DNA from 2 places in the Rhodococcus kronopolitis genome. Region 2 is predicted to be linked to the other one. Evidence: riboswitches for the same ligand, from Rfam matches in the RefSeq annotation. Region 2 holds a riboswitch; the other holds the start of a gene.
What was found. A riboswitch is a leader RNA that binds a small molecule or an ion and turns the genes downstream of it on or off. The one in region 2 is predicted to bind S-adenosylmethionine.
Positions count from the first base shown of each region.

Region 1: linked by a shared signal. The riboswitch ahead of ACFO6S_RS02815 (bifunctional o-acetylhomoserine/o-acetylserine sulfhydrylase) and the one ahead of ACFO6S_RS08940 (aminotransferase class V-fold PLP-dependent enzyme) in region 2 are both predicted to bind S-adenosylmethionine.

Region 1 is NZ_JBHSFO010000001.1:620,653-635,902, forward strand. Features, by position in the region: gene ACFO6S_RS02760 (D-alanyl-D-alanine carboxypeptidase family protein) at 1-924, shown strand, start outside; gene yhjD (inner membrane protein YhjD) at 949-1,977, opposite strand; gene trpS (tryptophan--tRNA ligase) at 1,999-3,057, opposite strand; gene ACFO6S_RS02775 (barstar family protein) at 3,123-3,599, opposite strand; gene ACFO6S_RS02780 (ribonuclease domain-containing protein) at 3,599-4,162, opposite strand; gene ACFO6S_RS02785 (exodeoxyribonuclease III) at 4,159-4,956, opposite strand; gene ACFO6S_RS02790 (MFS transporter) at 5,003-6,190, opposite strand; gene ACFO6S_RS02795 (NADP-dependent isocitrate dehydrogenase) at 6,333-7,556, opposite strand; gene ACFO6S_RS02800 (acyltransferase family protein) at 7,784-8,896, opposite strand; gene ACFO6S_RS02805 (NAD(P)/FAD-dependent oxidoreductase) at 9,127-10,353, shown strand; gene ACFO6S_RS02810 (amino acid permease) at 10,370-11,764, opposite strand; SAM riboswitch class IV at 11,928-12,045, shown strand; gene ACFO6S_RS02815 (bifunctional o-acetylhomoserine/o-acetylserine sulfhydrylase) at 12,205-13,515, shown strand; gene metX (homoserine O-acetyltransferase MetX) at 13,512-14,696, shown strand; gene metX (homoserine O-acetyltransferase MetX) at 14,848-15,250, shown strand, end outside.
Region 2 is NZ_JBHSFO010000003.1:487,135-502,384, reverse strand. Features, by position in the region: gene ACFO6S_RS08950 (NAD(P)H-binding protein) at 30-683, opposite strand; gene ACFO6S_RS08945 (L,D-transpeptidase) at 797-2,026, opposite strand; SAM riboswitch class IV at 2,206-2,321, shown strand; gene ACFO6S_RS08940 (aminotransferase class V-fold PLP-dependent enzyme) at 2,424-3,728, shown strand; gene ACFO6S_RS08935 (flavin reductase family protein) at 3,733-4,200, opposite strand; gene ACFO6S_RS08930 (YbaK/EbsC family protein) at 4,243-4,716, opposite strand; gene ACFO6S_RS08925 (hypothetical protein) at 4,773-5,873, opposite strand; gene ACFO6S_RS08920 (TetR/AcrR family transcriptional regulator) at 6,033-6,602, shown strand; gene ACFO6S_RS08915 (2-oxo-4-hydroxy-4-carboxy-5-ureidoimidazoline decarboxylase) at 6,655-7,173, opposite strand; gene ACFO6S_RS08910 (crotonase/enoyl-CoA hydratase family protein) at 7,292-8,119, shown strand; gene ACFO6S_RS08905 (MarR family winged helix-turn-helix transcriptional regulator) at 8,329-8,832, shown strand; gene ACFO6S_RS08900 (MDR family MFS transporter) at 8,814-10,565, shown strand; gene lexA (transcriptional repressor LexA) at 10,584-11,222, opposite strand; gene ACFO6S_RS08890 (inorganic diphosphatase) at 11,418-11,909, opposite strand; gene dacB (D-alanyl-D-alanine carboxypeptidase/D-alanyl-D-alanine endopeptidase) at 12,063-13,451, shown strand; gene ACFO6S_RS08880 (zinc-dependent metalloprotease) at 13,448-14,521, shown strand; gene tilS (tRNA lysidine(34) synthetase TilS) at 14,518-15,250, shown strand, end outside.

The DNA of each region.
Region 1 (15,250 bases), on a different contig from region 2:
ACCATCAAGATCCTGCTGGCGTTGGTCGCCCTCGACGAGCTCGACCTGGACCGCACAGTGGTGGCGACCGCCGAGGACGCGAACACGGAGGGCAGCGCCGTCGGGCTCGGCAAGGACGGGCGCTACACCAACCGGCAACTGCTGCAGGGGCTGGTGATGGCGTCCGGGAACGACGCCGCCCACGCGCTCGCCGCGCAGCTCGGCGGCGACGAGTCCGCCGTGGCCAAGATGAACGCCCTGGCCGCGCGGCTCGGCGCGCTGGACACCCGGACCGCGACACCGTCCGGCCTCGACGGTCCCGGCATGTCCAGCTCCGCCTACGACCTCGCCCTGCTGTTCCGGGAGGCCATGCGCAACAGCACCTTTGCGGCACTGATCCACACCGAGACCGTGCAGTTCCCCGGGTTCCCGAAGGACCCGACCAACCCGGACGACACCGAGCATCCGGAGTTCACCCTCGCCAACGACAACAAGCTGCTCTACAACTACGACGGCGCGCTCGGCGGCAAGACCGGGTACACCGACGACGCGCGGCAGACCTTCGTCGGCGGAGCCGAGCGCGGCGGCCGCCGTCTCGCGGTCACCCTGATGGCAGGCGACGTCAAACCGATCCGGCCGTGGGAGCAGGCCGTCCGGCTGCTCGACTACGGGTTCGCGCAGCCGGAGACCGCGCAGGTCGGCACCCTGGTCGAGCCGGGCACCGGGTCCGCGCCGGACACCGCACCGGTCACCCTGGCCGCTCCCCCCGCGGACGCCCTGTCCGATGACGCCTCGTCGAGCGACACCGCGAGTGCCGTGTCCGCGGCCGGACCGGGTACCGCCGCGGCCACCGGGCGCGACCGGGCCACCGTGGCGCTGGTCGGCGCCGCGGTCATCGGCGCGCTGTTGCTCGCGGCGCGGCGAGTGCAACGCCGGCGGCGCTGAGCGCGCACACGCCGGGCGGTCCGGTCAGTCCGGGTCGCGACGTCGCCGCAGCAACCCGCCGAGCCCGAGGGTGGCCACCACGCCGACGCCGACCAGCGCCAGCGACTCGGCGAGCGTCGGTCCGCCTGCCCGCGACGAATTGACCTCGATGACAACCGGGTCCGGCGGCGGCACGAAGGCCAGCGCCTGATTCTCCGATGCCGTGGCCGCCCAGGCGGTGGCCAGCAGCACCAGTCGGGCGGTGAAGTAGATGAACACCAGCAGGCCGATGATCGGCCCGAACGTCACTCCGGCGGGCGAGTTGGTCACCGACTGCAGGTAGACGACGCCGATCCGTTTGAACACCTCGAAGCCGATCGACGCGAACAGCGCCGCGGCCGCCGCGCTGCGCACGGTCACCGGCTCCCGCGGCAACCGCGCGATCGTCCACACGAACAGCGCCCACGTCGCCACCACCGCCAGCAGCGAGGTCAGCACCCGCACCGCGACGGCCACCCAGGCCACGTCGTCGATGCCCAGCCAGGCCAACACCGTCCCGGTCACGGCGCCGTCGGCAACCACCGTCAACCCCACCGACAGCGCCAGCATCCCGAACAGGCCCAGCAGCTTGACCAGGTCCCTGAGCTTGGTGCGGACGAAGTTGGTCGCCGGGTGCCGCTGGTCCCACATGGCGCTGAGCGCCTCACGCAGGTTCGCCATCCAGCCGAGCCCGGAGTACGCGGCGACGACCAGGCCGATCACCCCGACCCGGGTGCGGGCGTCGATGGCCGCGGTGATCAGGTCGTTGATCTGGTCACCCAGGTTGCCGGGCAGGGCCTTGCTGACCGCGTCGTGAATCGACGTCAGCCAATCCGGGTGTTGCACCAGGACGAAACCGGCCGCGGCGAACCCCACCATCAGCAGTGGGAACAGCGCGAACACGCTGAAGTAGGTGATCCCGGCGGCGAAGTAGTCGCCCTTCTGGTCCTGGTAGCGACCGCCCGCCCGGATCAGGTGGTCGAGCCACGGTCGTGCCGCGCGTTGACGCTCGAAGAAAGCCTTCACGTCCGGCACGATGGCTCAGCCCTTCTTCCGTCAGGCCTTCTGGGGCAGGAACCCCACCTTGTCGTACACCGTAGCGAGGGTGCGTGCCGAAACCTCGCGGGCGCGGTCCGCGCCTGCCTCGAGGATCCGGTCCAGCTCCGCCTCGTCGGCGAGGAAGCCGTCCACCTTGGCCTTGAGCGGCGTCACGAACTCGACGAGCACCTCGGCGGTGTCGGACTTCAGGTCGCCGTAGCCCTTGCCCTCGTAGCCGAGCACCAACTCGTCGACGGTGCGGCCCGAGAGCGCTGCCTGGATGGTGAGCAGGTTGCTCACGCCGGGCTTGTTCTCCCGGTCGAAGCGGATCTCCCGCTCGTTGTCGGTGACCGCGGACTTGATCTTCTTGGCGGAGACCTTGGGGTCGTCGAGCAGGTTGATCAGGCCGGCTTCCGAGGCCGCCGACTTGCTCATCTTCGACGTCGGGTCCTGCAGGTCGTAGATCTTCGAGGTGCCCTTGATCATCTGCGCCTCGGGGATCACGAACGCCTTGCCGAACCGGGTGTTGAAACGCTGAGCGAGGTCCCGCGCCATCTCCAGGTGCTGTCGCTGGTCCTCGCCCACCGGCACCCGCTGCGGGCGGTAGAGCAGGATGTCCGCGGCCATCAGCACCGGGTAGGTGAACAGCCCCACCGTCGCGGACTCGGTGCCCTGCTTGGCGGACTTGTCCTTGAACTGCGTCATCCGGCTGGCCTCGCCGAACCCGGTGATGCAGTTGAGCACCCACGCGAGCTGGGCGTGCTCGGGGACCTGGCTCTGCACGAACAGGGTGGACCGGTCGGGGTCGATGCCGAGGGCCAACAGCTGGGCCGCGGCGATCTTGGTGCGCCGACGCAGCTCCTTCGGGTCCTGCGGGACCGTGATCGCGTGCAGGTCCGGGATGAAGTAGAAGGCGTCGAACTCGTCCTGCAGCGGCACCCACTGCGCCAGCGCACCGAGGAAGTTGCCGAGGTGGAACGAGTCGGCGGTCGGCTGGATGCCGGAGAGCACCCGGTGCCGGGCGGCGGTGGCGGTGGGTGCGGAAGTCGCTGGTGCAGAGGATTCGGAACTCGACATGCGCTCGATCCTTTCATGTCCCGACCGAGGCGCACCGCCACGCCCCGTCCCCGGCCGGGCGGCGGTCAGGACCCGAGCGCGGCCAACCGGTGCCCGGCCGCGACCCACCGCCGGGCCAGCGACGCGCTCGCGTCCGCGTCGGCCTGCAAGATCAGCCGGAACGGCGCCGCCGCGTGCGCCGCGGCCCGGTCCTCGACGGCCTCGGCGAACCAGCGCAGTTCGTCGGGTTCGGCCACCAGCAGGTCGTCCGCGCCACGGACGACCACGATCAGCCCCGCCGACTCCCCCAGCCAGTCGGCCGCGTCGCGCAGGCACTCGTCGAAGGCGTCCTTGTTGGCGCCGAAGTAGTACGGGAACTGCAGCGCGGCCGCGAACTCGTCGAATACCCCGGCCACCGTCGTCATGGCGCGGCCACGCACCACCCGGACGGTGTACCCGTCGGCCGCCAGCGCGGCGGCGGCGTTGTCCGCGGCGCGGGGCGAGCCGGTCAGCAGCCCGGTCGCCGGGCCGGCGCCGGCGACGAATTCGGTCACCGTGGTCATCAGCGCATCCTCACGAAGCTGGTGTAGTGGTCGGCGGTGTACCAGGCGGAGCCGTCGCTGCCGGTGACGATCCGTTCCGCGTCACGCGTCTCGCCGCGACGCTTCGGGTTGACGTCCCACTCCCGGTAGCTGACCGTGGCCCCCGACCCGGTCTTGGCGGGTAGCGTCCGGTCCCGGTTGCGCCAGGGGTCGCCGCCCTTGGTCCCCGGCGCGTTCGCCGAGTCCGGCCAGTCGCCAGAGTCGATCTCGTCGAGCGTCGCCAGTGCGGCCGCGGTGACCGCGGCGGGGACCACCCCGCGGGGACCGGCGGTCGGCGGCGGGGTGGCGGCCTGGCTGACGGGTCGCGTGGACGACGCGACCGTGACCGACCCGTCCGGCTCTACGACCACACGCTGCGGCATCGTCGAGGTGCCCGGCGCCTGCGTGGTGGTCACGGACTCCGCGACCGTCGCGTCCTGCCCGGTGCCACCGCCGCCGCCCGCCGTGGCGTACGCGACCAGCCCGAGCAGGACCAGCAGCAGTACCCCGACGACGACGCGGGAGCGGGTCCCGAGCCGGCTCACCGGTACTGGACCGTGACCGGCGCGTGGTCGGACCACCGCAGGTCGTAGGACACCGCCCGTTCGACGACGGCCTCCTTGGCCAACTCCGCGAGCGCGGGCGTGCACACCTGGTAGTCGATGCGCCAGCCGGAGTCGTTGTCGAACGCCTTGCCGCGGTAGGACCACCACGTGTACGGCCCGTCCACGTCCGGGTGCAGCCCACGGACCACGTCCACCCAGCCGAGGTCACCGAACACCGAGCCCATCCACTCCCGCTCGTGCGGCAGGAAGCCCGAGTTCTTCTTGTTGCCCTTGTGGTTCTTCAGGTCGAGCTCGGTGTGTGCGATGTTCCAGTCGCCACAGACCGCCACCTTCCGCCCCGTCGCCGCGGTCGTGCGCAGGTGCGCGCCGAAGGAGTCCAGGAATCGCTCCTTCTCCTCCTGCCGCGGCGTCTGCGCCTCCCCCGACGGCAGGTAGAGGCTGGCGACGGTCAGGTCGTCGAAGTCGACCTCGAGGTAGCGGCCGGCGTCGGCGAACTCGTCGTCACCGTGCCCGACGCGGACCGCGTCGGGCACCACTCGGGAGAGCACCGCCACCCCGTTGCGCCCGGCGACCGCGGACTCGGCCGACGCCAGCTGCCAGCCCGCGTCGAGGGCCGGGGCGAGCGCCTTGCGCAGCTGCGCGTCGGTGGCCCGGGTCTCCTGCAGACACACCACATCGGCGGTGGTGTCGGCGAGCCAGGCCAGCAGGCCGTGCTCCTTCGTGGTGGCGGCGCGGACGCCGTTGACGTTGACGGTGGAGATGATGTGCGGCACGGCTAGCACCGTATCCAAGTCGGGTACGAAAATCAGATCCCGCCGGTCAGCCGACGGATGTCACCGTGGCAGACGCGCTCGCTCGGCGCTGCAGGACCACCGCGGTGGCGAGCACTCCCAGTCCGGCCACGGCCAGCAACGATCCCACCGCCGCCGGGGCCGTGTACCCGTAGCCGGCCGCGATCACCACGCCGCCGATCCAGGCGCCGAACGCGTTGGCGATGTTGAGCGCGGCATGGTTCAGCGACGCGGCGAGTGTCTGCGCGTCGTCCGCGACGTCCATCAGGCGGGTCTGCAGTCCGGGTACCAGCGACGAGCCCACGACGCCGATCAGGAAGACGAACACCAGCGCGGTCACCGGGTTCCGGACGGCCAGCCCGAACACCGCCAGGATCACCGCCATCGCGGCCATCGCCCCGAACAGTCCCGGCATCAGGACCCGGTCGGCCAGGTAGCCACCGAGGTAGTTGCCGACCACCATGCCGACCCCGTAGATCATCAGGGCGAGTGGGACGAGGGACTTCGCCAGCCCGGACACCTCGGTCAGCGTGCTGCTGATGTAGCTGTAGACGGCGAACATCCCGCCGAAGCCCACCATCGCGACGATCAGCGTCATCCACACCTGGATTCGGCGCAGCGCGCCGAGTTCGGTGACCGGATTGGTCACCGGCATGCCGTCGAGCCGCGGGATCCAGGCCGCCAGTGCGGCCACGGTGGCGACACCGATCACCGCGACCAGGGCGAACGCGCTGCGCCAGCCGAGGCTCTGACCGATCCACGTCGCCACCGGCACCCCGACCACGTTCGCCACCGACAGCCCCATCATCACCGTCGCGACGGCCTTCGCCCGGTGCCCCGGCTCGGCGAGGTAGGCGGCCACCAGCGCGGCCACCCCGAAGTAGGCGCCGTGCGGCAGGCCTGCGACGAACCGCGCGGCCATCAGCGTCGAGTAGGACGGCGCGAGCACCGACGCAAGGTTGCCGACGGTGAAGGCGACCATCAGCGCGATCAGCAGCGTGCGACGCGGCACCCGCGCGGCCAGTGCGGCGATGGTGGGCGCGCCGACCACCACGCCAAGCGCGTACGCGGAGATCAGGTGCCCGGCGGTCGGCTCGGAGATGCCGAGGCCGGCGGACATCTCGGGCAGCAGGCCCATCGCGACGAACTCGGTGGTACCGATCCCGAACCCGCCCAGGCACAGGGCGAGGATCGCCGGCCGGCGCGAGGTGGTCACCGCTCAATGGTGGTGGCCACGGTGGTGCAACTCCAAACGGTGGGCTGTGAATTCACTCACCGGCCGCCCACGAGACGACGAACGGGACGCTCGAGGTTCCGAGCGTCCCGTTCGTCGGGTCAGTCCTGGCGACTGCGTACGGCTAGCGCGAGGCGTACGACTTCTGCAGGTTCTCGTCCAGCGCACCGAGGAACTCCTCGGTGGTCAGGTAGCCCTGCTCGCCGCCGACCAGGGACGCGAGGTCCTTGGTCATCTGGCCGCCCTCGACGGTCTTGATGACGACGTCCTCGAGCTGCTGCGCGAAGCCGATGACCTCGGGGGTGCCGTCCAGCTTGCCCCGGTGCTCGAGCCCACGGGTCCACGCGAAGATGGACGCGATCGGGTTGGTCGAGGTGGGCTTGCCCTGCTGGTGCTGACGGAAGTGCCGGGTGACGGTGCCGTGCGCGGCCTCCGCCTCGACGGTCTTGCCGTCGGGGGTCATCAGCACGGAGGTCATCAGACCCAGCGAGCCGTAGCCCTGTGCGACGGTGTCCGACTGGACGTCGCCGTCGTAGTTCTTGCAGGCCCAGACGTAGCCGCCCTCCCACTTGAGCGAGGAGGCAACCATGTCGTCGATGAGCCGGTGCTCGTAGGTCAGGCCCGCGGCGTCGAACTCCGCCTTGAACTCTTCCTCGTAGATCCGCTGGAACTCATCCTTGAACATGCCGTCGTAGGCCTTGAGGATGGTGTTCTTCGTGGAGAGGTACACCGGGTAGTTCTGCTGCAGGCCGTAGGCCAGCGAGGCCCGGGCGAAGTCCTGGATCGACTTCTTGTAGTTGTACATGCCCATCACGACGCCGCCGTCTTCCGGCATCTGGCACACCTCGTGCTGGATCGGCTCGCTGCCGTCCTCCGGGGTGAAGGTGATGGTGACGGTGCCCGGTCCGCCGACCTTGAAGTCGGTGGCGCGGTACTGGTCGCCGAAGGCGTGACGCCCGACGATCACCGGCTTGGTCCACCCGGGGACCAGACGCGGGACGTTCGAGATCAGGATCGGCGCCCGGAAGATGGTGCCGCCGAGGATGTTGCGGATGGTGCCGTTGGGCGACCGCCACATCTTCTTCAGGCCGAACTCCTCGACGCGCGCCTCGTCGGGGGTGATGGTCGCGCACTTGACGCCGACGCCGTGCTTCTTGATGGCGTTCGCGGAGTCGATGGTGACCTGGTCGTCGGTAGCGTCCCGGTGCTCGATGCCCAGGTCGTAGTACTCGAGGTTCACATCCAGGTACGGATGGATCAGCTTGTCCTTGATGAACTGCCAGATGATGCGGGTCATCTCGTCGCCGTCAAGTTCGACGACGGTTCCCTCAACCTTGATCTTGGACATGTGGTGTTCGCGTCCTCCTAGGAAGTATTCCCTGGTCACACGGCGCGAGGCCCGCTTCGTGAGCGAGGCCCCGGGCGACTAAATCAGTAAACCAATTACACGGCGCGCCTACTCGACTCGGCCCGCCAAACATGACAAGCGTACTGCTAGCGCACCGAAGCGCAACCCCCGGGCCCGCCCGCGCGAAACCCTACTGGCGAGTAACTTTCCGCTGGTCAGCACCGATCTCACCGGACCAGCCGACCGACCGTGCGGTGCAGCGCCCAGGACACCGGCACCGAGATTGCGACCGTCACCGCGAACACCAGCAGCGTCGATCCCTCGAAGGTCCGGTAGCCGAGCGCCGCGAACACCAGCTCCAGCACCAGCAGGTGCACCAGGAACAGCTCGTAGGAGATCTCACCGAGCCAGACCACCGGCGCCGACGCGCACAGGCGCCCCAGCGGCCCGGCGTCGTCGCCGACCACCAACGGCGCCACCAGGCACACCGCCGCCAGCAGGTACAGCATCGACTTGGCCACCGCGTCACTCGCGGCAGCCGGCACGATCGTCGCCTCGCCTGCCAGCGGCGTGCAGGCCAGCGCGAAGAAGTAGAGGGCCAACGCGCCCGCCGCGTACGGGTTGCACCGGCGCACCGTCACCGCCGCGAGGGCGAGCAGCATGCCACCCGCGAACCACGCCACGAAGCCCGGCAGCCACAGCCTCGCGACATAGGGCAGACCGGCGTCGCCGTGCGTGAACACCGTCCACAGCGGGGTGACCGCGACGATCCCCGTCAGCGCCGCCGCGATCCGCCCCGGCCGCCACTGGCCCCGGCAGATCACCGAGACGATCAGCCAGCCGAGGACCGGCAGCACCAGGTAGAAGCTGACCTCCACGGCCAGGCTCCACATCTGGGTCAGACCGACGTGCAGGTCCCCGGCCCGGTAGATCTGGGTGAGCGTCAGGTTGCGCGCGAACCCCGACCAGCCGAGCCCGGTGACACCCGGGTCACGGAACAGGTACACCGCGTAGACCGCGATCACCGCGATCCAGTACGCGGGCAGGATCCGGCGGGCCCGGTGCCACAGGTAGTCCCGCGTCGTCGGGAGCTCGCGCTCCCCCGCGGCCGCCCGAAGCCAGGGCCGGAACAGCAGGAAGCCGGAGAGCACGAAGAAGACCGTGACCCCGATCTCGAGCCGCGCGTAGACCGCCCCGATCAGGTCGTCGGTGTAGCGACCGGTCCAGAACCCGACGTGGGTACCCACCACCAGCAGCGCCGCCACGGCTCGCAGCCCGGTCAGCGCGCCGATTCGCGTCACCGGCCGCGGGGCCGCGACCAGGTCCACACTCACTGCCACCGCGTCACTCCCGGATCCGACGGACCCGCGCGTCGTCGGGCCGGCCGAAGGGTTCTCGACCGGGCGAGAACACTAGCCGCACCGCCGTCGGCCCGGCACTGGCCCCGGCGCCGCCGACGGGGTGTGATGGTGAGGATGCGCAGCGCCTCAGCGGAGAAGGAGCCGACGATGACCGATCTCCCGCCATCGGCCCGGGTCGGTCCCCGCGGCGCCCGACCGGAGGGCACGCCATGGCGCCGAAACGCATCCTGATCCTCGGCGGCGGCTTCGCCGGCCTCTGGAGCGCGGCGGGCGCCGTCCGCAAGCTCGACAAACTCGGCCTCGGTCCCGACGTGGCCAGGGTGACCCTGGTCAACCGCGACGGATTCCACGGCATCCGGGTCCGCAACTACGAGCCCGACATCGCGTCGGCCCGCGTCCCGCTCGCCGGGGTACTGGACCCGATCGGTGTCGATCTGGTGCAGGGCGAGGTGACCGCGATCGACACGTCCGGGCGGTGCGTCACGGTCGCGTCGGCGTCGGGGCCCCGGATCCTGACCTACGACCGGATGGTCTTCGCGCTCGGCAGCGAACTCGCCCGCCCGCCCGTCCCCGGGCTCGCCGAGCACGCCTTCGACGTCGACACCTACGACCACGCCGTCCGGCTGACCGCGCACCTCGACTCGCTGGCCGACGCGGAGCGGTACCCGGGTCAGTTCACCGCAGTGGTGGTCGGCGCCGGGTTGACGGGTATCGAGACCGCGACCGAACTGCCCGGCCGGCTCCGGCGGGTCCTGGACCGGGCGGGGCGGACCGACCCCGTCCGGGTGATCCTGGCGGACCACAACCCCCGACTCGGCTCGGACATGGGCGAGTCGGCACGGCCGGCCATCGACGGCGCGCTGGCCGAACTCGGGATCGAGGCGTGGCCGGGCACCGAGATCACCTCGATCGGTCCGACCGGCGTCCGGCTCGGCACCGGCACCGTGGTGCCCGCGGGCACGGTGATCTGGTGTGCGGGCATGCGCGCCAGCCCGCTCACGCGGTTGTTCGCGGTCGAACTGGACAGCGTGGGACGCCTGCCCGTCGACGAGTTCCTCCGACTACCCGGGCGGCCCGGCGTCCTCGCGGCGGGCGACGCGGCACGCGCGACGGTCGACGCAGGCAGGCCCTCGGTGATGTCGTGCCAGCACGGGCGGCCGATGGGACGCATCGCCGGGCACAACGTGGTGGCCGACCTGTTCGGAGTGCCGATGATCGCCCTGCGCATCGCGTGGTACGTCACGGTTCTGGACCTGGGACCCGCAGGCGCCGTCTACACCGAGGGCTGGGATCGGCGGGTGGTGACCACCGGCGCGGCCGCCAAGGCGACGAAACAGACCATCAACCGCAGGCGCATCTATCCGCCGCCCGGCGGTGACCGCGCCGCGATCCTCGCGGCCGCCGCGCCGCTCGTTCAGGAACCACCCACCGCCTGAGCGCCTCGGCTTGCGGTCAGGGCAGTGGGGCCGACTCCGGCGCCGGTTCCACGGCCGGCCGTCGCGCCACGAACACCCGGTAGGCGATCGTGAGCAGCACCAGCCACACCAGCCCGACGACCAGTGCCACCCGGGTGTCCGCGACCACGGCCAGCACCACGATGACGAACACCAGGAAGCCGAACGCCACCAGCTGCCCGTACGGCCAGAACGGCACCGGGAAGCGCAACTCGGCCACCTCGTCGGCACTCATCTGCCGCCGCGACGCGTACTGCGAGAGCAGGATCATCAGCCACACGAAGATCGTCGCGAACGTCGCGATCGACGCGATGACCAGGAACACCCGGTCCGGGATCAGGTAGTTCAGCACCACCGCGAGCAGCAACGCGGCGGTCATCACCACCACCGTCATCCAGGGCACGCCGCTGCGCGAGACCCGCTTCATCACGGCCGGCGCCTGCCCCCGCTGGGCCATCCCGTACATCATCCGGCCCGCGCCGAAGACGTCGCTGTTGATCGCGGACAGCGCCGCGGTGATCACCACGACGTTGAGCACCGTCGCCGCCGGACCGATGCCGAGCCCGGCGAAGATCTGCACGAACGGGCTGCCCTCTGAGCCGATCTCCTGCCAGGGGTTCAGCGCCATGATCACCGCGAGGGTGAGCACGTAGAACAGCACGATCCGGACCGGCACGGTGTTGACCGCGCGCGGGATGGTGCGCGCGGGGTCCTCCGCCTCGCCCGCGGTGATGCCGATGATCTCGGTGCCCCCGAAGGCGAACATCACGATCGCGAAGCAGGCGATGAAGCCGCCGAACCCGGTGGCGAAGAAGCCTCCGTCGGTCCACAGGTTGCTCACCCCGACGTCGGTGTCGTGGATCCCGAACCCGAAGATCAGAATGGCCGCCCCACCGACGATCATCGCGATGATGGCGGTGACCTTCACCAGCGTGAACCAGAACTCCATCTCGCCGAACACCTTGACGCTGAGCAGGTTCACCGCACCGATGAAGAACACGATGGACAGCACCCAGATCCACCGCGGCACGTCCGGGAACCAGAAGCCCATGTAGACGCCGAACGCGGTGACGTCCGCCAGGCAGACCACGACCATCTCGAAGGTGTAAGTCCAGCCGGTCATGAATCCGGCCAGCGGGCCCAGGTGCTTGCTGGCGTACTCGCCGAACGACCCGGACACCGGGTTGCTCACCGCCATCTCGCCGAGCGCACGCAACACGATGTACACCGCCGCGCCACCGATCAGGTAGGCGAGCAGTACGGACGGTCCGGCACGGTGGATCGCCTCGGCCGAGCCGTAGAACAGTCCGGTGCCGATGGCCGAGCCCAGGGCGATGAACCTGATGTGGCGGGCGGTCAGACCCCGGGTCAGCGCCGTGGCGGCGTCTTTCACTGTGGGTCTCCCAGCCGGGTGATCGAACGTTCGAGGTGCGCCGAGCAGTTTAGCCCTGTAACGCAGGTCACCCGAGGTCGCGCGGCATGTCGGCGTCTCACGGGGGTTCGACGCCGGGACCAGATTGCCTCCCGTGTGACGGGTGCCGCTAAGATCGGCGACAGGTCAAGAGTGCCAGCAGAAAGCCCCGGCTCGCTGGTCGGCAACCCTCCATCCGCGGCGGGGTGCCCCGGGTGATGACCTGGTTTTTCGACGAAGGTGTCGAACGACAAGCGCGGGTCCGTCGGGACGGACCCACAGACCGGGCCACGACCCACCGGAGGTTCACCGTGTGTTGCTCTCGCTGACAGTCCCCGTGTGCCCTCCGGCGCGCTGACCGTGCCACGCCCGCGGCACGCAGCCTGCGCCGGTCTTCCCTCAGATCTTCCTTGGAGACCCACATGAGCGAGAACACCCCCGCACTCGACCCGACCGCAGCCTGGAGCTTCGAGACCAAGCAGATCCATGCCGGCGCGTCGGCCGACGGCTCCACCAACGCCCGCGCCCTGCCGATCTACCAGACCACGTCGTTCACCTTCGACAGCACCGACCACGCCGCCGCCCTCTTCGGACTCGCGGAACCGGGAAACATCTACACCCGGATCATGAACCCCACGCAGGACGCCGTCGAGCAGCGGATCGCCGCGCTCGAGGGTGGAGTGGCCGCGCTGCTGCTGTCCTCGGGCCAGGCCGCCTCCACCACCGCCGTGCTGAACATCGCCGAGTCCGGTGACCACATCGTGTCCAGCCCGCGGCTCTACGGCGGCACCTACAACCTGTTCCGCTACACGCTCGCGAAGCTCGGTGTCACCGTCAGCTTCGTCGACGACCCCGACGACCTCGACCAGTGGCGCGCGGCAATCCGGCCGAACACGAAGGCGTTCTTCGGCGAGACCATCTCCAACCCGATGAACGACGTGCTCGACCTTCCGGGCATCTCGGCGGTCGCGCACGAGAACGGCCTGCCGCTGATCGTCGACAACACGGTCGCGTCCCCGTACCTGCTGCAGCCGCTCGCGCACGGCGCCGACATCGTCGTGCACTCGGCGACGAAGTACCTCGGCGGCCACGGCACCGCGATCGCCGGCGTCATCGTCGACGGCGGCACCTTCGACTGGACCCAGGGCCGGCACACCAACTTCACCACCGCGGACCCCAGCTATCACGGCGTGGTGTTCGCCGACCTCGGCGCGCCGGCCTACGCGCTCAAGGCGCGGGTGCAGTTGCTGCGCGACATGGGTCCGGCGGTGTCTCCGTTCAACGCGTTCCTGATCGGCCAGGGCCTCGAGACGCTGAGCCTGCGGATGGAACGGCACGTGGCCAATGCGCAGCGGGTCGCCGAGTTCCTGCAGGCCAGGCCCGAGGTCACCGCTGTCGCCTATGCCGGCCTGCCGTCCTCTGCCTGGCACGAGCGCGCGCGGCAGCTCACCCCGCGGGGCCCCGGCGCCATCGTCGCGTTCGAGCTGGCCGGCGGTGTCGATGCGGGCAAGAAGTTCGTCAATGCCCTCTCCCTGCACAGCCACGTAGCTAACATCGGTGACGTGCGATCCCTCGTCATCCACCCCGCGTCCACCACCCACTCGCAGCTCAGCGAGGCGGAGAGGTTGGCAGCCGGGGTGACTCCGGGCCTGGTCCGGCTCGCGGTCGGCATCGAGGGCATCGAGGACATCCTGGCCGACCTCGAGACCGGATTCGCGGCGGTGGCGTCTTGACAGTCAGCTCCGTTTCGGGTGCCCGTCCCGACACCCAGTCCCCCACATCGCCGCGGCTCGACTTCCCGCCGTCGGACGGTCGGCTCACGCGCATCGACATCGGCGAGCTCGCGCTCGAGAGCGGGGCCGTCCTGCCCGCGGTCACCCTCGCCGTGCAGGCCTGGGGCATGCCCAACGCCGCGCTCGACAACGTGGTGCTGGTCGAGCACGCACTGACCGGCGACTCGCACGTCACCGGGCCCGTCGACGACGAGCATCCGTCGCCCGGGTGGTGGGACGGCATGGTCGGCCCCGGTGCGCCGATCGACACCGACGAGTGGTGCGTACTGGCCACCAACGTCCTCGGCGGCTGCCGCGGCACCACCGGACCGACGACGGTGGCCCCGGACGGCCGCCCGTGGGGCTCACGCTTCCCCGGAACCTCCATCCGCGACCAGGTGGCAGCGGAGGCGGCGCTCGCGGACCTCCTCGGCATCGAGCGGTTCGCGGCGGTGCTGGGCGGATCGATGGGCGGTATGCGCGCCCTCGAATGGACCGTCGGACACCCCGACCGGGTGGCGTCCGCGCTGATCCTGGCCGTCGGAGCCCGGACCAGCGCCGACCAGATCGGTACCCAGACCACCCAGATCGCCGCGATCACCGCGGACCCGGACTGGCAGGGCGGCGACTACCACGGGACCGGCCGGGCGCCACGCGCCGGGCTCGCCATCGCCCGCCGAATCGCGCATCTCACCTACCGCACCGAGCACGAGCTCGACACCCGGTTCGGCAATGCCCCGCAACCCGGCGAGGACCCGTGGCACGGCGGCCGCTACTCGGTGCAGAGCTACCTCGAGCACCAGGCCGCGAAGCTGGTCAATCGATTCGATCCCGGCACCTACGTGACGCTCACCGACGCGATGAACCGGCACGACGTGGGCCGCGGACGGGGCGGCATCGAGGCCGCACTGGCTGGCTGTACCGTCCCGGTCATCGTGGGCGGCGTCGACTCCGACCGGCTCTACCCGCTGCGTCAGCAGGAGGAACTCGCCGAGCACCTGGGCGGGTGCGAGGGGCTTCGGGTGGTGAACTCCAAGGACGGTCACGACGGCTTCCTCACCGAGGCCGAGTGGGTCACCGAACTGCTCGGCGAGACCATGGCGCTGGCGCGGGCCGGTCGCACAGACCGGGCGTCCGGGTAGCACCCGACCAAACTTGCCGCACTCGTCACACAGTGTTTAGCGGAGAACGGTTCGAAACTCCTCATCCCGTGTGCCAGATCACTAACATGAATCCGTGCGCTCATCTGTGATTCCCTCCCTCTCCACGCCCGACTCACCGCCCGCCGGGTTTGTGGTGTTTCCACCGTCGGACGGACGACTGACCAGTGTCGACATCGGTCCGCTGCAGCTCGAGAGCGGTGCGGTGCTGCCGGACGTGACAGTTGCACTGCAGTGCTGGGGAACCCCGAGCCCGGAACTCGACAACATCGTGCTGATCGAGCACGCGCTGACCGGCGACTCACACGTCACCGGCCCGGCCGGTCCCGACCACATCACCCCCGGCTGGTGGAACGGCATGGTCGGCCCGGGAGCGCCGATCGACACCGACGAGTGGTGCGTGCTCGTCACCAACGTGCTCGGCAGCTGCCGCGGTACCACCGGACCCGGCTCGACGGCCCCGGACGGCAAGGCCTGGGGCTCACGCTTCCCCGCAATCTCCGTCCGCGACCAGGTCGAAGCGGAGCGCGCGCTGG
Region 2 (15,250 bases):
GACCGGAGCGCACGGGCGCCGAAGGTGCGTCAGCGCAATGCGTCCAGCGCCTCGTCGATCGGGGTGTCGCCGTTGTTGAACCCGATGAACCTGCCCGCGGTGCGCGGCCGCAGCAGCACTGCGGCGGCCACCAGTGCGACGTCCTCGCGGGTCACGCTGCGCGCGGTGAGGTCCGGTCCCGTCTCGATCCGTCCGGTGGCCGCGTCGATCGTCAGGGCGCTGGGGCCGAGGATGGTCCACGACAGGTCCGTGCCGCGCAGGTAGTCGTCGGCGGCCGCCTTGGCCTCCGCGTAGGCGAAGAACGAGTTATCCGACGGGACACCGTGATCCGCCCGCGCGCCGAGGTACGAGACCATCACGTATCGGTCGACGCCCGCCCGGGCGGCGGCGTCCATCGAGCGGATCGCGGCGTCCCGGTCGACGGCGTAGGTCCGATCCGGATTGCCGCCGCCCGCCCCGGCCGACCACACGACGGCGTCGTGGCCCCTGACGACCTCGGCGATGGCCTCCGTGTCGAGGTGCTCCACGTCGGCTACGACCGGCCGCGCACCGGCGGCCTCGACGTCGCCGACGTGTGCGGGGTTGCGGATCGCCGCGGTCACCTCGTCGCCTCGGTCGGTGAGGATCCGTGCCAGGTGCAGGGCGATCTTCCCGTGCCCGCCGATGATCACGATACGTGCCATGTCGCGTCCTTAGTCGTCGCTGCCGGCGGTCCGGCAGGTGTCCGGGGTTCGCTTCCAGTGCAACACGGTTGACGCCGCCGCGTCCGGACCGACGCGGAATCGCGGCGCCGGGATCAGCTCAACGCGCTGCCCGCGAGCCACTGGTCCCACGGCACTCCCCAGTCGCCGTTCTGCCACACGTCGAGCGGCTCGCCGCCGGTGTTGCGGATCTCGACCACGTCGCCGGGCTGCGAGAATTCGTAGAACCACCGCGCATTCGACGGATTCAGGTTCAGGCAGCCGTGCGAGGTGTTGGTGTTGCCCTGCGCCCAGACACTGCTCTCCAGCTCGTGCAGGTAGATGCCGTCGTTGCTGATCCGGGTGGCCCAGTTGATGGTCTCCTTGTAGCCGAGCCGCGAGTTGATCGGCAGCCCGTACGTCGAGGAGTCCATGATCACCGGGTTGGCCTTGTCGAGCACCGTGTAGGTCCCGGGCTGCGTCCAGAAGTGCAGCGTGGTGTTGCCGATCGTCTCGGTGCCGCCACGGCCCATGGAGGTGGGCATCTCGCGGATCGCCCGGCCGTTCTCGTAGACCGTGACCATCTTGGTGTTGTCGTCGGAAATCGAGACGTGTGAGTCACCGATCCGGAACGAGACCTCGTCGTCCTGCTGGCCGTAGAGGCCGTTACCCAGCTGCGCGCCATAGATATTCGCGCTCACGGTCACCTCGGTGCCCGGCTGGTAGTACTCCCGCGGCCGCCAGTGCACATTCTGGTCGTCGAGCCAGTACCAGGAGCCCTGCACCTTGGGAGTGGTGGTGACGGTCAGCGACTTCTCGGCGGCAACGCGGTCGCCGATCGGCTCGTCGAAGTGCACCGCCGCGACGATGCCGACGCCGTAGGTACCGCCGTCGCTGATCTCGGCGCCGCCGGTGGTGCGCAGGTAGGCCCTGGTCTGGTTGCCGGGATCGAGGGTGGTGACGGTGCTGTTCGCCGTGGTCTCCCGGCCGATGTTGTCGACCGCGGCGACGGCGAGGGTGTAGGTCTTGCCGTAGCCGAGCGGCTCGCCGGGCTTCCACGACGTCTGGTCCGGGGTGATGATGCCGGGGATGACCTTGCCGTCGGGATTGGTCAAGGTCACCGAGGTGAGCGTGCCCTTGGCGACGTCGACGCGGACCGGGCTCTGCGGGCTGATCGGGGCGGCCGACTCGGCGGGGGTGACGGTGACGACTGCGGCGCTGACGGTGTCGGTCGAGGAGTCGGTCCCGCCGTCCTGGCCTGACGAGCTCGTACATCCGGCGGCGAGCGTCGTGGCGAGGACGAGGCACGCTGCGCCGACCGACCGCCGCAGTGACTGCGTGAGCAAGATTCCTCCTGTGCGGATGTGGCGATCACCAGGACCGTCCGGCGGGGTGCCGGCGCCCGGCAAGGCACCCACCACGATATCGGCGCGCACCGACTGGTGCGTTTCCGTCGCGGGCGTGACGACGCCCACAGTGGGTAGGTGGTTGACAACTGAGCGGGCGGGCTGCAATTCTTTGCACAGGTCATGAGTGCCAGCAGATAGCCCCGGCTTGCTGGCCGGCAACCCTCCACCGCGGTGGGGTGCCCCGGGTGACGACCTGGCCGTAGTCCAACACCGGACACGGCAAGCGCGGACTCGAAGCATCAATCCGCGACATTTCGGTACCGCCGGCTCGTTCGGCCGGGACCGTCAGGTCGTCATTGCTGTGCCCGGGTCCCTGAATGCAAGGGAATCTGCCATGACTGCCGTACTCGAGCCCACCTGTGCCGCCACCCGCACCGCCGGTGTCGTCCTCACCGATGCGGAACTCCAGGCGCCGTTTGCCGACGTCTCCGGCGCCGGTCTGACCGTCCCGCTTGCCGACGGCAGCACCTGCACCTACGCAAATCTCGACTACGCCGCCAGCGCCCCAGCCCTGGCCCAGGTCACCGCGCGGGTTCAGGACCTGCTGCCCTACTACGCCAGCGTGCACCGTGGCGCCGGCTACGCCTCGCAGGTGTGCACCGCGAGCTACGAGGGTGCCCGCGACGTGATCGCCGACTTCGTCGGTGCCCGCGCCGACGACGTCGTGGTGTTCACCCGCAACACCACCGACTCGCTGAACCTGCTGGCCGGCTGCGTACCGGGCGAGACCGTCATCCTCGACATCGAGCACCACGCAAACCTGTTGCCGTGGAAGCGAAACGGTGCCCGTGTGGTCGAGGCCGCGGACACCGTCGAGGAGACGATCCGGCGCATCGTCGCCGAACTGTGCGCGCGGCCTGCCGCACTGCTCGCGGTGACCGGTGCCTCCAACGTCACCGGCGAGGTGCTGCCGATCGCGCGACTGGCCGAGGTCGCGCACGAGTGCGGTGCCCGGATCCTCGTCGACGGCGCGCAGTTGCTGCCGCACCGCCGCGTGGACCTGGCGGCGGCCGGGGTCGACTACCTGGTCTTTTCCGGACACAAGCTGTACGCGCCCTTCGGTGCAGGCGTCCTGGTCGGACGGGCGGACTGGCTCGACGCCGCGCAGCCGTACCTGGCCGGCGGCGGCGCCACCCGCGACGTCACCACGGACAACGTGGTGTGGGCCGAGGCGCCGCAGCGCCACGAGGGCGGCACTCCCAACGTGCTCGGTGTGGCGGCCCTCGCGGCGGCCTGCGAGGCGCTGGCAGGCCTGGACGCGGAGCGGGCGCAGGCTCACGAGCGGGCGCTGTGCGAGCGCCTGGTCGACGGCCTGTCGGCGATCGACGGCGTCGAGTTGCTCCGAATCTGGTCCGACGCACCGGATTCCGTCGGCATCGTCACCTTCACCGTCGACGGCTGCGCGCCGCGTGAGGTGGCGTCCTACCTGGCTGACATCCACGGCATCGGGGTGCGGGACGGCCGGTTCTGCGCGCACCCGCTGCTGGCCCGGCTCGGGCGTCCGGAGGGCGCGGTCCGCGCCAGCCTCGGACTGGGCAGTCGGGCGTCGGACGTGGACCGGGTGGTGGCCGCGGTGCGCGAGTTCGTCGCCGCACGCACCACGGACTCCTGCTGCGCCACAGCGGCACTCGCGCCCTAATCGCCTACTCCTCCATCGGCCTGGCCCGGTGGTAGCGGCCGTCGTGGTAGAGCAGCGGCGACGCGGCGGCCTCCGCGTCGTCCTCGTCGTGCACCCGGGTGACCTGCCCGATGACCAGGGTGTGGTCACCGGCCGGGATCAGCTGGTGGACGGTGGTGCGCAACCAGATCGGCGTGCCGTGCAGCACCGGTTCGCCGGATTCGAGTCGCCGCCACAGCGACTCGTCGCTGAAACGCTGATCGGCGCTGCGCGAGAACCGCTGGGCGAGGTGACGCTGGTGTTCGCCGAGCAGGTGGATCACCAGTGACCGGGCGCCGCGAAGAGCGGCCATGCTCGACGACGCCTCCGCGATGTTGAACGAGACCAGCGGCGGGTCGAGCGAGAGCGACGCGAACGAGGTGGCGGTGAACCCCACCGGTCCGGTGTCCGCGTCCAGGGTGACGATGACGACGCCGGCCGGGTGTCGGCGCATCGCGGCCCGGTACTGCTCGCCGGTGATGCCGTCAGTCACCGCTCACTCCATGTCGATCGTCAGGCCCGCGGTGATCCGCACCAGCTCGGGAAACGTCGTCCGGAACACCGTGTCGGGGGTGCCGGCCGCGACCCACAGTTCGGCGTACCGGTTCAGCGCGTTGTCGACGTAGGTGGGCAGGTTGGTCGGGTGACCGACCGGCGCGACGCCGCCGACGGGCTGACCCGTCATCTGCCGCACCAGGTTGACCGGCGCCCGGGTCAGCGTGCCCTCGAGCAGTTTGCCGGTGCGTTCGACGTCCACCAGGTGGTCGCCCGCGACGATCAGCAGAACCGGGTCGTCGTCGAGCAGGAACACCAGTGACTTCGCGATCGCACCGACCTGGACGCCGAGCGCGGTCGCCGCGTCCTGCGCGGTGTGGGTCGGCTCGTCCTGGGTGACGATCACGCCGTGGTGGCCGCGCGCGATGAGGGTCTTCGCCACGTGGGCCGCATTCGGGTGCAATAACCTGGCCATGCCTCAGAGTAGGGCGAATTCCCGGCCGTCACATCCGATGTTCGGCGCGTGGCGTGTCAGGACCGGCCAGCCGCGGCGTCGAGCCCCCGCGACCGGCGGACCCGCCAGGTGGTCATGCCGATCAGCGCGGCGGTGCCGGCCACCGCGTAGCCGACCAGGGTCAGCGAGGGCTGCCCGATCCCGGTGCCGCCGAAGTAGACGATGCTGCGCACGCCCTCGGTGCCGGCTCCCGGGGTGATCCAGCGCCCGATCGCCGCGTAGAAGCCCGGCAGCACGTTGGAGCCGAACGCGCCGCCCGCGCTGGGATTCCCGAGCACCACGAAGATCAGGATGGCCAGCGGCACCGCCAGGATGCCGACGACCGCGCGCAACCCCATCGTGAACATTCCGGTGGCGAACACGACACCCGCCCCGAGCAGGGACAGCGGCAGCAGGTGGCCGGTGAAGGTGCCCAGCAGGTTGGTGGTGACGAGTGCGCCGAGGAACCCGGAGACCAGTGCGTACCCGGCCATCACCGCGGTGTGTGTCCAGGCCTCGCGACGGGTCCGGGGGGCGCCGATGAGCAGCCCGATCGCCGCCGCGAGCAGGTAGCCGCCGACCACCCAACCGATGGCCAGGTAGAAGCCGGACAGGCCGCGGTTGTCGTGAACGCCGACCGGCACCTCGTCGCGGACCACGAAGGTGCGGTGCTCCGCGGCGTCGGCCTCGGTGAAGATCGCCTCGAGCGCGGTGGCGGCGGAGCTCCCCGCGGCGCTCGCCGTGATCAGGGTGTCGGTGCCGGAGGCGCTGACCACGTACGCACCCATGATCTCGCGGCTGTCGATCAGGTTGCGTGCCTCGAAGGTGTTCGCGGCGACCCGCGCCTCGACGGGCCGGGAGTCGATCGCGTTGAGCCGGTCGGCGACCTGCTGGTCGATCCCGGCCGGCAGCCCGGCCTCCGCGACCACGGCGATCGGGATGTCGTGCGGGGTCGGCTGGTGGAAGGCCGCGACGTAGCTGGTGATGAACCCCAGCTGCAGCAGCAGGATGCCGGCGACCAGCGCGACCATGATCTGGCGGGTGCTGTAGCGGTCGGTCGGGCTGGTGGACCGGTGCGGCTGCGCGCCGTTGTCCGCGTCGGGCCGAGCGTCGGAGTCCAGGGTGTCGGTGTTCGTCATGGGTGCTGCGTCCTCGCTGTCGCATGCTGCTTGCCGATACTCTCGGTATTGAATACCGTAGGTATCGTGAATGAGGCGAGTCAAGCGAGAGCTGCGTCACCCGAGGTTTCGCAGTCGGCGGCCGGGGGCTTCCCGCAGGCGCGGCCGGGCCGGGACGTGGTGCGCCGCCGGCTGCTCGACGCGGCCGCGGAGGAGTTCGCCGAGCGCGGCTTCGTCGCCGCCCGGCTGACCGAGATCGCCCGCCGGGCGGGCTTCACCAAGGGCGCCGTCTACTCCAACTTCGAGTCCAAGCAGGACCTGTTCGCCGAGCTGTTCGCCGAGCGTTCCCTCGAGCTGGCGGGTCGGGTGCTCGCCGAGATCGCCGGGCTCAGCGCCACCGATGCCGCGGGCCGGGGCGGCGAGACCATCAGTTCCTGGCTGGTCGGCGATCCGGGCTGGGCGCTGTTGGTGCTCGAGTTCGGCGTCCAGGCCGGCCGTGAACCCCAGCTCGCGGAGGCCTACCTGCACGAACGGCGTCGACTGCGGGGTCAGATCGAGGAACTGATCGCCGAGCGCGCGGCCGAGTGGGGGGTGTCCGAGCAGGTCGACGCCCGCAACATCGCGATCACGCTGATGGCCTTGATCTCCGGGCTGATGCTCGAGCACGCCGTCGACCCGGAGCAGGTGGACCGCGCGGCGGTCCAGGCCGCGGTCTCCGGGTTGTTCGCGAACGCCCTGCGTCGCCGCTGACCCGCCGCTCGGTCAGTGACGGCAGGGGTCCGTCGGTGCTCGTTACTGCAGGTCAGTACCCGTATCCGTCCTCGGGGCCCAGCATCCGTTCGAGCCGGATCCGGTTGATCTTCGCCAGTTCCCCCGCCATGGTCTTGCGTTCGGCCTCGGGGGAGTTGTCCAGCCGTCCGGTCAGGTCCGCGAGCAGGTCGGCGGCGTCACGGCCTGCGGCGCACCACAGGTAGGGGTAGCCGAACCGGGTCTCGTACCGGGTGCTGGCCTCGACCACCGCCGCCATCGTCGCCTCGTCGGGCGCCCACACCGCGCACTGCTCGAGGCGCGAGGCGGCGGTGTCGACGCGACGCGCCACGCCGAGGTGGCAGTCGAGGGCGTGTTCGATGTCGGCGTCGGAGAGCGCGAACAGTTCGGTGTCGGCGCGGGTGAGCAGGTCGGCGTGGGCGCGGTACGGGCGGCCGTCCGCGAGATGCCCGGCCCACGCCACCGAGCAACAGCACTCGAAGAGCGCGTGCACGGCCCGGGCGCGGGGGAGTGCGTTGAACCGGTCGAGGCCGAGTCCCTGATGCATCAGCATGTTGTGCCTCCGAGGTGTACGCCAATCCCATGCTCGCGAACTCGCGGCCGTTTTGGAAGCACTTCGGGGGAGTTTTCGTGGTCTTAACATGGGCGATCGGTGTTGTTACTGTCGAGTAATGACCGAACAGACCTGGAATGCCTTCTCCGTCGAGCACAAGGACCACGTCGCGCAGGTGACGTTGATCGGCCCCGGAAAGGGCAACGCGCAGGGGCCCGACTTCTGGCGTGAGCTGCCGCTGATCTTCGCCGAGCTGGACGCCGACCCCGAGGTACGTGCGGTGGTGCTCGCCGGATCTGGCAAGCACTTCTCCTTCGGTCTCGACCTCGCGGCGATGGCCCCGATGATGGCGCCGGTCCTCGGCGACAAGGCGCAGGCCGCGCCGCGGACCGCCTTCCACGAGGACATCAAGTCGATGCAGCGGTCGATCAACGCCGTCGCCGACTGCCGCAAGCCGGTCGTCGCGGCCATTCAGGGCTGGTGCATCGGCGGCGCCCTCGACCTCGTCACGGCCGCCGACATCCGCTACGCGAGCGCCGACGCCAAGTTCAGCATCCGCGAGGTCAAGGTCGCGATCGTCGCCGACATGGGCACCCTCGCCCGGCTGCCCGCGATCATCGGCGACGGGCACCTGCGCGAGCTCGCCCTCACCGGCAAGGACATCGACGCGGCCCGGGCCGAGAAGATCGGACTGGTCAACGACGTGTTCGCCGACGCCGATGCAGTCCTGGCCGCGGCCCACGCCACCGCGGCCGAGATCGCCGCGAACCCGCCGCTGGTGGTGCACGGCATCAAGGACGTCCTCGACCACGGCCGCAGCGCCGCCGTCGACGACAGCCTGCGGTACGTCGCGGTGTGGAACGCGGCCTTCCTGCCGTCCGAGGACATCGGCGAGGCGATGGGCGCGGTGTTCGCCAAGCGCGCACCCGAGTTCAAGGGGCGATGACCCGCCCCGCATCTCCTCTCCCGCAGCCACGGTCGGGGATGTGAAGTGCGGGTAGGGCACTCGTGATCCGCCGGCGGCGCCCGACGCGCCGCCGGCAGCGGTCACGGCGAGACCGGTCACGGCGCCGTCCGGCTTGCACCCCCACTTCCGGCGGGCACATACTGGCGGCCGGCCACAATGATTGATTGACGCAAGCAAGAAGGTTCCCGATGACGCCGGACGAGCTCGACCCCCTCACCGACCAGATCGGCAACTACCTGGTTCGACTGCAGCGGGTGCGCGAGCGGACGATCGCGCACGCCAAGGCGACCGACGGTATCGACCCGGCGGCCTACGCCTGCCTCTTCCGGCTGCTCCGGGACGGGCCGATGCGGTCCGGCGCCCTGGCCGAGGTGATGTACAGCGATCCGTCGACAGTCAGTCGACAGGTGGGACAACTGGTCGAGCGCGGCCACGTCGAGCGGCAACCCGACCCGACGGACGGTCGTGCCAGCGTGCTGGCCGTTACCGAGGCCGGCCGGGCGGCCGCCGAACGGATACGGGTCGGCCGAAACGAACGCCTGGGCCGACTGCTGGTCGACTGGCCGCTCGACGACCTGCAGGACTTCGCGCGGTTGATGGACCGGTTCGTCTCGGACTACGAGCGGCTGCGACCGACCTGGGTCACCGCCGACGCGCCCGCGACGAGCCCGGGATGGCCTCCCAGCCGGTGACCGGTGCCGCCCGTGAATCGGACGTCACCGGCATCTTCACCCACCGTCAGGTCCTGACGATCCTCAGCGGGCTGATGCTCGGCATGTTCCTCGCCGCGCTGGACCAGACCATCGTCTCGACCGCCATCCGGACCATCTCCGACGACCTCAACGGCTACGCACTGCAGGCCTGGGTCACCACGGCCTACCTCGTCACCGCGACCCTCTCCACGCCGCTCTACGGCAAGTTGTCCGACATGTACGGGCGAAAGCCGTTCTTCCTGGCAGCCATCGTCATCTTCGTGGTCGGCTCGCTGCTGTGCACCCTCGCGCAGTCGATGTACATGCTCGCGGCGTTCCGGGCCTTCCAGGGCCTCGGCGCCGGCGGCCTGATGGCCCTGGCCCTGGCCATCCTCGGCGACATCGTCGGACCCCGGGAGCGGGCCAAGTACCAGGGCTACTTCCTCGCGGTGTTCGGTACCTCGAGTGTGCTCGGTCCGGTGCTGGGCGGGTTGCTCAGCGGACAGGACGAGATTCTCGGAATCGACGGCTGGCGTTGGGTTTTCCTGGTGAACGTGCCGATCGGCATGGTTGCCTTCGCGGTGGTGTTCAAGGTGCTGAACCTGCCCGGGGTCAGGCGTCCCGGGCTGCGGATCGACGTCTGGGGCGCGGTGGTGCTTGCCGTCGGCATCGTCCCGCTGTTGGTGGTGGCCGAGCAGGGCCGCGAATGGGGATGGGGCAGTGCGCTTTCGGTCGCCTGCTATGTGGTCGGCGCGCTCGGGGTGGCCGGGTTCGTGCTGATCGAGAAACGGATGCGTGCTGCGGCGCTGATCCCGCTGCGGATGTTCCGCAACTCCACCTTCGCGCTTGGTGTCGTCATCTCGATCATGGTGGGCGCGGCCATGTTCGGCGGCATCTCGCTGCTTCCGCAGTACCTGCAGGTGGTCCGCGGCGCCAGTCCGACGATGGCGGGCATACAGATGCTGCCGATGGTGGTCGGCATGATGTCGGCCTCCATCATCTCCGGCCAGTTGATCGCGAAGACCGGGCGCTACCGGGCCTTCCCGGTGATCGGGGCGGCGCTGCTCGCGCTCGGGGTCTTCCTCCTGCACTACGTCGAGGCGGACACGTCCCTGACGGTCGTGATGGCGTTCATGTTCGTCACCGGGTTCGGCCTCGGCAACCTGATGCAGCCGCTGACCCTGGCGATCCAGAACGCGCTGCCGCCGCAGGACATGGGAGTCTCCACCGCCGCGGCTACCTTCTTCCGGCAGATCGGCGGCACCCTCGGCGTCGCGGTCTTCCTGTCCATCCTGTTCGCGCAGCTGACGCCCAACATCACCGACCAGCTGCAGACGGCGCTGCAGGACCCGGCCTACCAGCAGGCCGTCGTCGCGGGCCTGCACAGTTCCAACCCGGCCGACGTCGCCTTCGCGACGGGTCTGGTCAACCGCGACGTGTCGGCGGCGGGTGCGGTGCTCCAGGACAGCTCGATCATCCAGCAGCTCAGCCCGGTGCTGGCGCAGCCCTTCAAGGTCGGCTTCGCGGAGTCGATGTCGACGGTGTTCCTGTCCGTCACCGGCGTCGCGCTGGTGGGTCTGGTGCTGGTGCTGTTCTGGAAGGAGGTCCCGTTGCGAGTCGGCGGCGGGCTGGCGGCCTCCGCGGCCGCCAGGGCGGGGCGTACCAACCCGGAGGAGGTCGGCGGCCCGGAGGGGGCTGGGGATCCGGAGGGGGCTGGAGACCGGCCGCGGTGAACACGCGGGCCGCCGGACTCAGACCCGCCGCATCACCGAGACGACCTTGCCCAGCACCTCGGCCCGGTCGCCGTCGATGACCTGGAAGGCCGCGTTGCGCGGTTCGAGGTAGACGTGCCCACCCCGTCGCCGCAGCACCTTCACGGTGGCCTCGCCGTCGATCATCGCGGCGACGATCTCACCCGAATGTGCCTCGTGCTGTTGCCGAACCACCACGATGTCGCCGTCGCAGATCGCGGCGTCGACCATCGACTCGCCGCGCACCCGCAGGCCGAACACGGTGCCGGACCCGACCAGCTCGCGCGGCAGCGCCAGTACCTCGTCGGCGTGCTCCTCGGCGAGGATCGGGCTGCCGGCGGCGATGTCACCGACCACGGGCACGGTCACCGAGTTCCGGGCCGACTCGTGTGATCCGGATTCCCGGAGGAACATCCGGACGTCTATCGGCCGTGTCATCGCGGCCCCTCGCCGCAGAAAGCCCTTGTCCTCCAGGCTCTTCAGGTGCTTGGACACCGACGAGGATGACCGCAGTCCCACCGCGTCCCCGAGCTGCCGGGTGCTCGGCGGGTACCCGTGTGCGACCACCCAGTCCCGAATCGTGGCCAGGATCTGCTGCTGGCGAGGCGGCAGCGTCGAAGTGTCGAGGCCATCGAACATGTCGAGATCGTCGTATCCGGTCACCGGGCGAATGGTAGTGGTGGTCGGGGATCGTGCCGAACGCGCTGCACCGCGGTGGGGTGAGCGGCCGGTTCCGCGACGGGCCCGACGAGAAAAGTGTGGGGTCCCGCCCGGAAACCGGGTGGGACCCCACACTTTCGAGTGCGACCCTCAGATGAGGGCAGAGCCGGAAGCTCAGTGGCCGCCGTTGGCCTTGAGCCGCTCGAAGGACTCCGCGATGACCTTCTCGGCCTCCGCGAGTCCGACCCAGTCGGCGCCGGTGACGTGCTTGTTCGGCTCGAGGTCCTTGTAGTGGACGAAGAAGTGCTTGATCGCGTCCAGCTCGAACTGCGAGACGTCGGCGAGGTCCTGGATGTGGTCCCAGCGCGGATCGCCTGCCGGCACGCACAGCACCTTGTCGTCTCCGCCGGCCTCGTCGACCATCTTGAACATGCCGACGGGGCGGGCCTCGACGATGACGCCGGGGTAGACCGACTCGGGCAGCAGCACCATCGCGTCCAGCGGATCGCCGTCCTCGCCCAGAGTGTTCTCGATGTAGCCGTAGTCGGCGGGGTAGCCGAACGACGTGTAGAGGTAGCGGTCCAACTTCACGCGGCCGGTCTCGTGGTCGACCTCGTACTTGTTGCGCTGACCCTTGGGGATCTCGATCGTGACGTCGAACTCCACGACGCTTCCTCGCTTTGTCTCGGTGGATGGTGCGGGGTCAGGGTAACCGGTCGGCGATACTGTTGGAACAACGGAATGACCAGTGGGTGCCGTCCGGCGGGCCACGACACAATCGGAGGGGTGTTGGCGAAGGCAGGCGCGAAGGATCGCAAGATGGGATCCCTGGCCACCCAACGGCGCAAACGGGTCCGGATGCTGCTCATCGGGGTGCTCGTCGCCGCCGTCGCCGCGGGCACCGCCGTGATCGTGGTGGTCAAGCCGGACCTGGGCTTTTCCGCGGACGCGGCGACCACCACGACCGTGGCGGCGCCCCCGCCGGTGCAGCTCGCACCCCAGGTGGCACCGGTGCCCGCCGACGCCCCGATGCCGAGCCCGGCCGGGGTGGCGGCTGCGCTGGGGCCTGCGCTGGCCGACCCCGCGCTCGGTGCGTTCACCGGTGTCGTCTCCGACGCCGCCACCGGCACCGTGCTCTGGAGCCAGGGCCCCGACACGCCGATGATTCCGGCGTCGACCGCCAAGGTGCTCACCGCGGCGGCGGCGCTGCTCGCGCTGCCCCCGCAGCACCGCGTCGCCACCCGGGTCGTGCGCGGCGAGGCGCCCGGCCAGATCGTGCTGGTGGGCGGCGGCGACCCGACGCTCACCGCGCAACCCGCCGGTCAGCCCGGCTTCTACCCGGGCGCCCCACGGCTGGACGACCTGATCGACCAGGTGCGCAGCGCCGGTGTCCCGGTGCAGAGCGTCGTCGTCGACAACGGCGTCTACGCCGGCCCGCCGCTGGCGCAGGGCTGGTTCCCCGACGACGTCGGTGCCGGGTACATCGCCCCGATCGAGCCGGTGATGCTCGACGGCGGACGCCTGCGCCCGCTCGAGGACGAGTCGCCGCGCAGCGCCACCCCGTCGTTGGACGCCGGCCGACTGCTGGCGGCCGCGCTGGGCGTCGACCCGGCCACCGTGACCACCGGCACCGCGCCATCGGGCGCCGCCCCGCTGGCGTCGGTGGAGTCGGCGCCGCTGCGGAACCGGCTCGACCAGATGATGAGCCATTCCGACAACGTGCTCGCGGAGGCCGTCGCGCGCGAGATCGCGATGAAGGTCGGCACCGAGGCGTCCTTCGCCGGGGCCGACGCCGCGATCACCCAGACCCTCGGCGCCGCCGGTTTCCACCTCGGGGGGTTGACGCTGCACGACGCCAGCGGGCTGTCCGTGGACGACCGGATCCCGGCCCGGTTGCTGGACGAGGTGCTGACCGTCGCGGCCGGTTCCGACCAGCCGAAACTGCGTCCGCTGCTGGACTACCTGCCCGTCGCGGGTGCCACCGGCACGTTGTCCGACCGGTACGCCTCCGGTGACCGCAACGGCGCCGGATGGGTGCGTGCCAAGACCGGCACGCTGTCCAACGCCAGCGCCCTGGTCGGCTACGTCACCACCGTCGACAACCGGGTGCTGACCTTCTCGCTGATGTCCAACGACCGGCCGCCCGAGGTCAGCCGACCGGCCCTCGACGCGCTCGCCTCGACACTGCGTTCCTGCGGCTGCCGATGACCACGGACCGCGCGGACGTGCCCGGCGGGCTCGCCGGCGCGGTCGACTGGGATCTCGCCGCGCGGACCGGGGTCAGACTGTCGCGGCCGGGCCCGAACACCAGCAGGCTGTTCGCGGAGGCGGTAGTCGGGGAGTTGGCCGAGGCGTCGGTGCGTGCCGAGGGTCCCGTCCGGGAGGTCACCGGGCTCGCCGACGGGCTGCCGGTGCCTGCCGCCCGGGTGGTGGACCGGGCCGGCTGGATCCGGGCCGCCGCGGAGTCGATGGCCAACCTGACCGGTGACGCCGACCGGCCGGATTCGCAGGCAGGCGCAGGCCTGCTCGGCGGCCGGCCGGCCGGGCTGCAGGCGGGCGCCATGCTGGCCTTCCTCTCCTCGGCGATCCTCGGCCAGTACGACCCGTTCACCGGCGAACACGGCACCCTGCTGCTGGTCGCGCCGAACGTCGTGGCGGTCGAGCGCGCGCTGCGGGTGCCGCGGAGCGACTTCCGGCTCTGGGTGTGCCTGCACGAGGTCACCCACCGGGTGCAGTTCTCCGCTGCGCCGTGGATCGCCGGCTACATGCGTGAGAACGTCGCCACCGTCGGCGCCGGCGGCGACGAACCGATCGCCGACCTGGTCGGCCGGCTCGTCTCCGTGGCGCGTCAGCGGCGGTCCGGCGCCGAGCAGGCGCCCGAGGAGCGCGGGCTCATCGGGCTGTTGCGGGCCACCCAGTCGGAGCCGCAGCGGGCGGCCCTGGACCGGCTGCTGATGCTGGGCACCCTGCTCGAGGGGCATGCGGACCACGTGATGGACGCGGCCGGGCCTGCGGTCGTCCCGTCCGTGGCGCGGATCCGGAGCGCCTTCGAGCAGCGACGCAACCGGCAGGCCAACTCGTTGCAGCGGTTGGTGCGGGCGCTGCTCGGGATGGACGCGAAGATGGCGCAGTACGTGCGCGGCAAGGCCTTCGTCGACGCCGTCGTCGGACGGGTCGGGATGGCCGAGTTCAACGCCGTCTGGACCGGGCCGGACGCCCTGCCCCGGGTCGACGAGATCGAGGACCACGAGAAGTGGATCGCCAGGGTGCTGGGTTGAGCAAGCTCCCGGAGGGGCAGGCGCTGCTCGAGCTGCGTCACGCGGTTCGGCGCTGGACGGCCGAACACGGCGGCGGCGGCGTCGCGGTCGCGTTGTCCGGCGGCGCCGACTCGCTGGCGCTGACCGCGGCCGCGGTCGCCGAGGCCGGGCCGGTGCACGCGTTGGTCGTCGACCACCGACTCCAGGACGGATCAGCGGAGGTCGCCGCTCGCGCCGCCGAGCGGGCCCTGGCGCTGGGCTGCGCGTCGGCCCGGGTGCTGGCGGTCCGGGTGCACGGCTCCGGCGGGATGGAGGCCGCTGCCCGGCGGGCCCGCTACGAGGCGTTGGACGGCGCCCGCGAGGGCCGGGCGGTACTGCTCGGGCACACCCTCGACGACCAGGCCGAGACCGTGCTGCTCGGGCTGTCCCGGGGGTCGGGGCCGCGCTCGCTGGCCGGCATGCGCGACTACGACGCGCCGTGGGGCCGGCCGCTGCTGCGGGTGCGCCGCGCGGTGACCGCCCGGGCCTGCGCCGAACTCGCGCTGCCGCCGTACCAGGACCCGCACAACTCGAGCCCCGAGTTCACCCGGGTGCGGCTGCGGACCGAGGCGCTGCCGCTGCTCGAGCAGATCCTCGGCGGCGGGGTCGCGCAGGCATTGGCGCGCACCGCGGACCAGCTCCGCGAGGACGGCGAGGTGCTCGACGCGCTGGCGTCGGAGCTGCTGGCGGAGGCCGAACGGGTCGATGGCG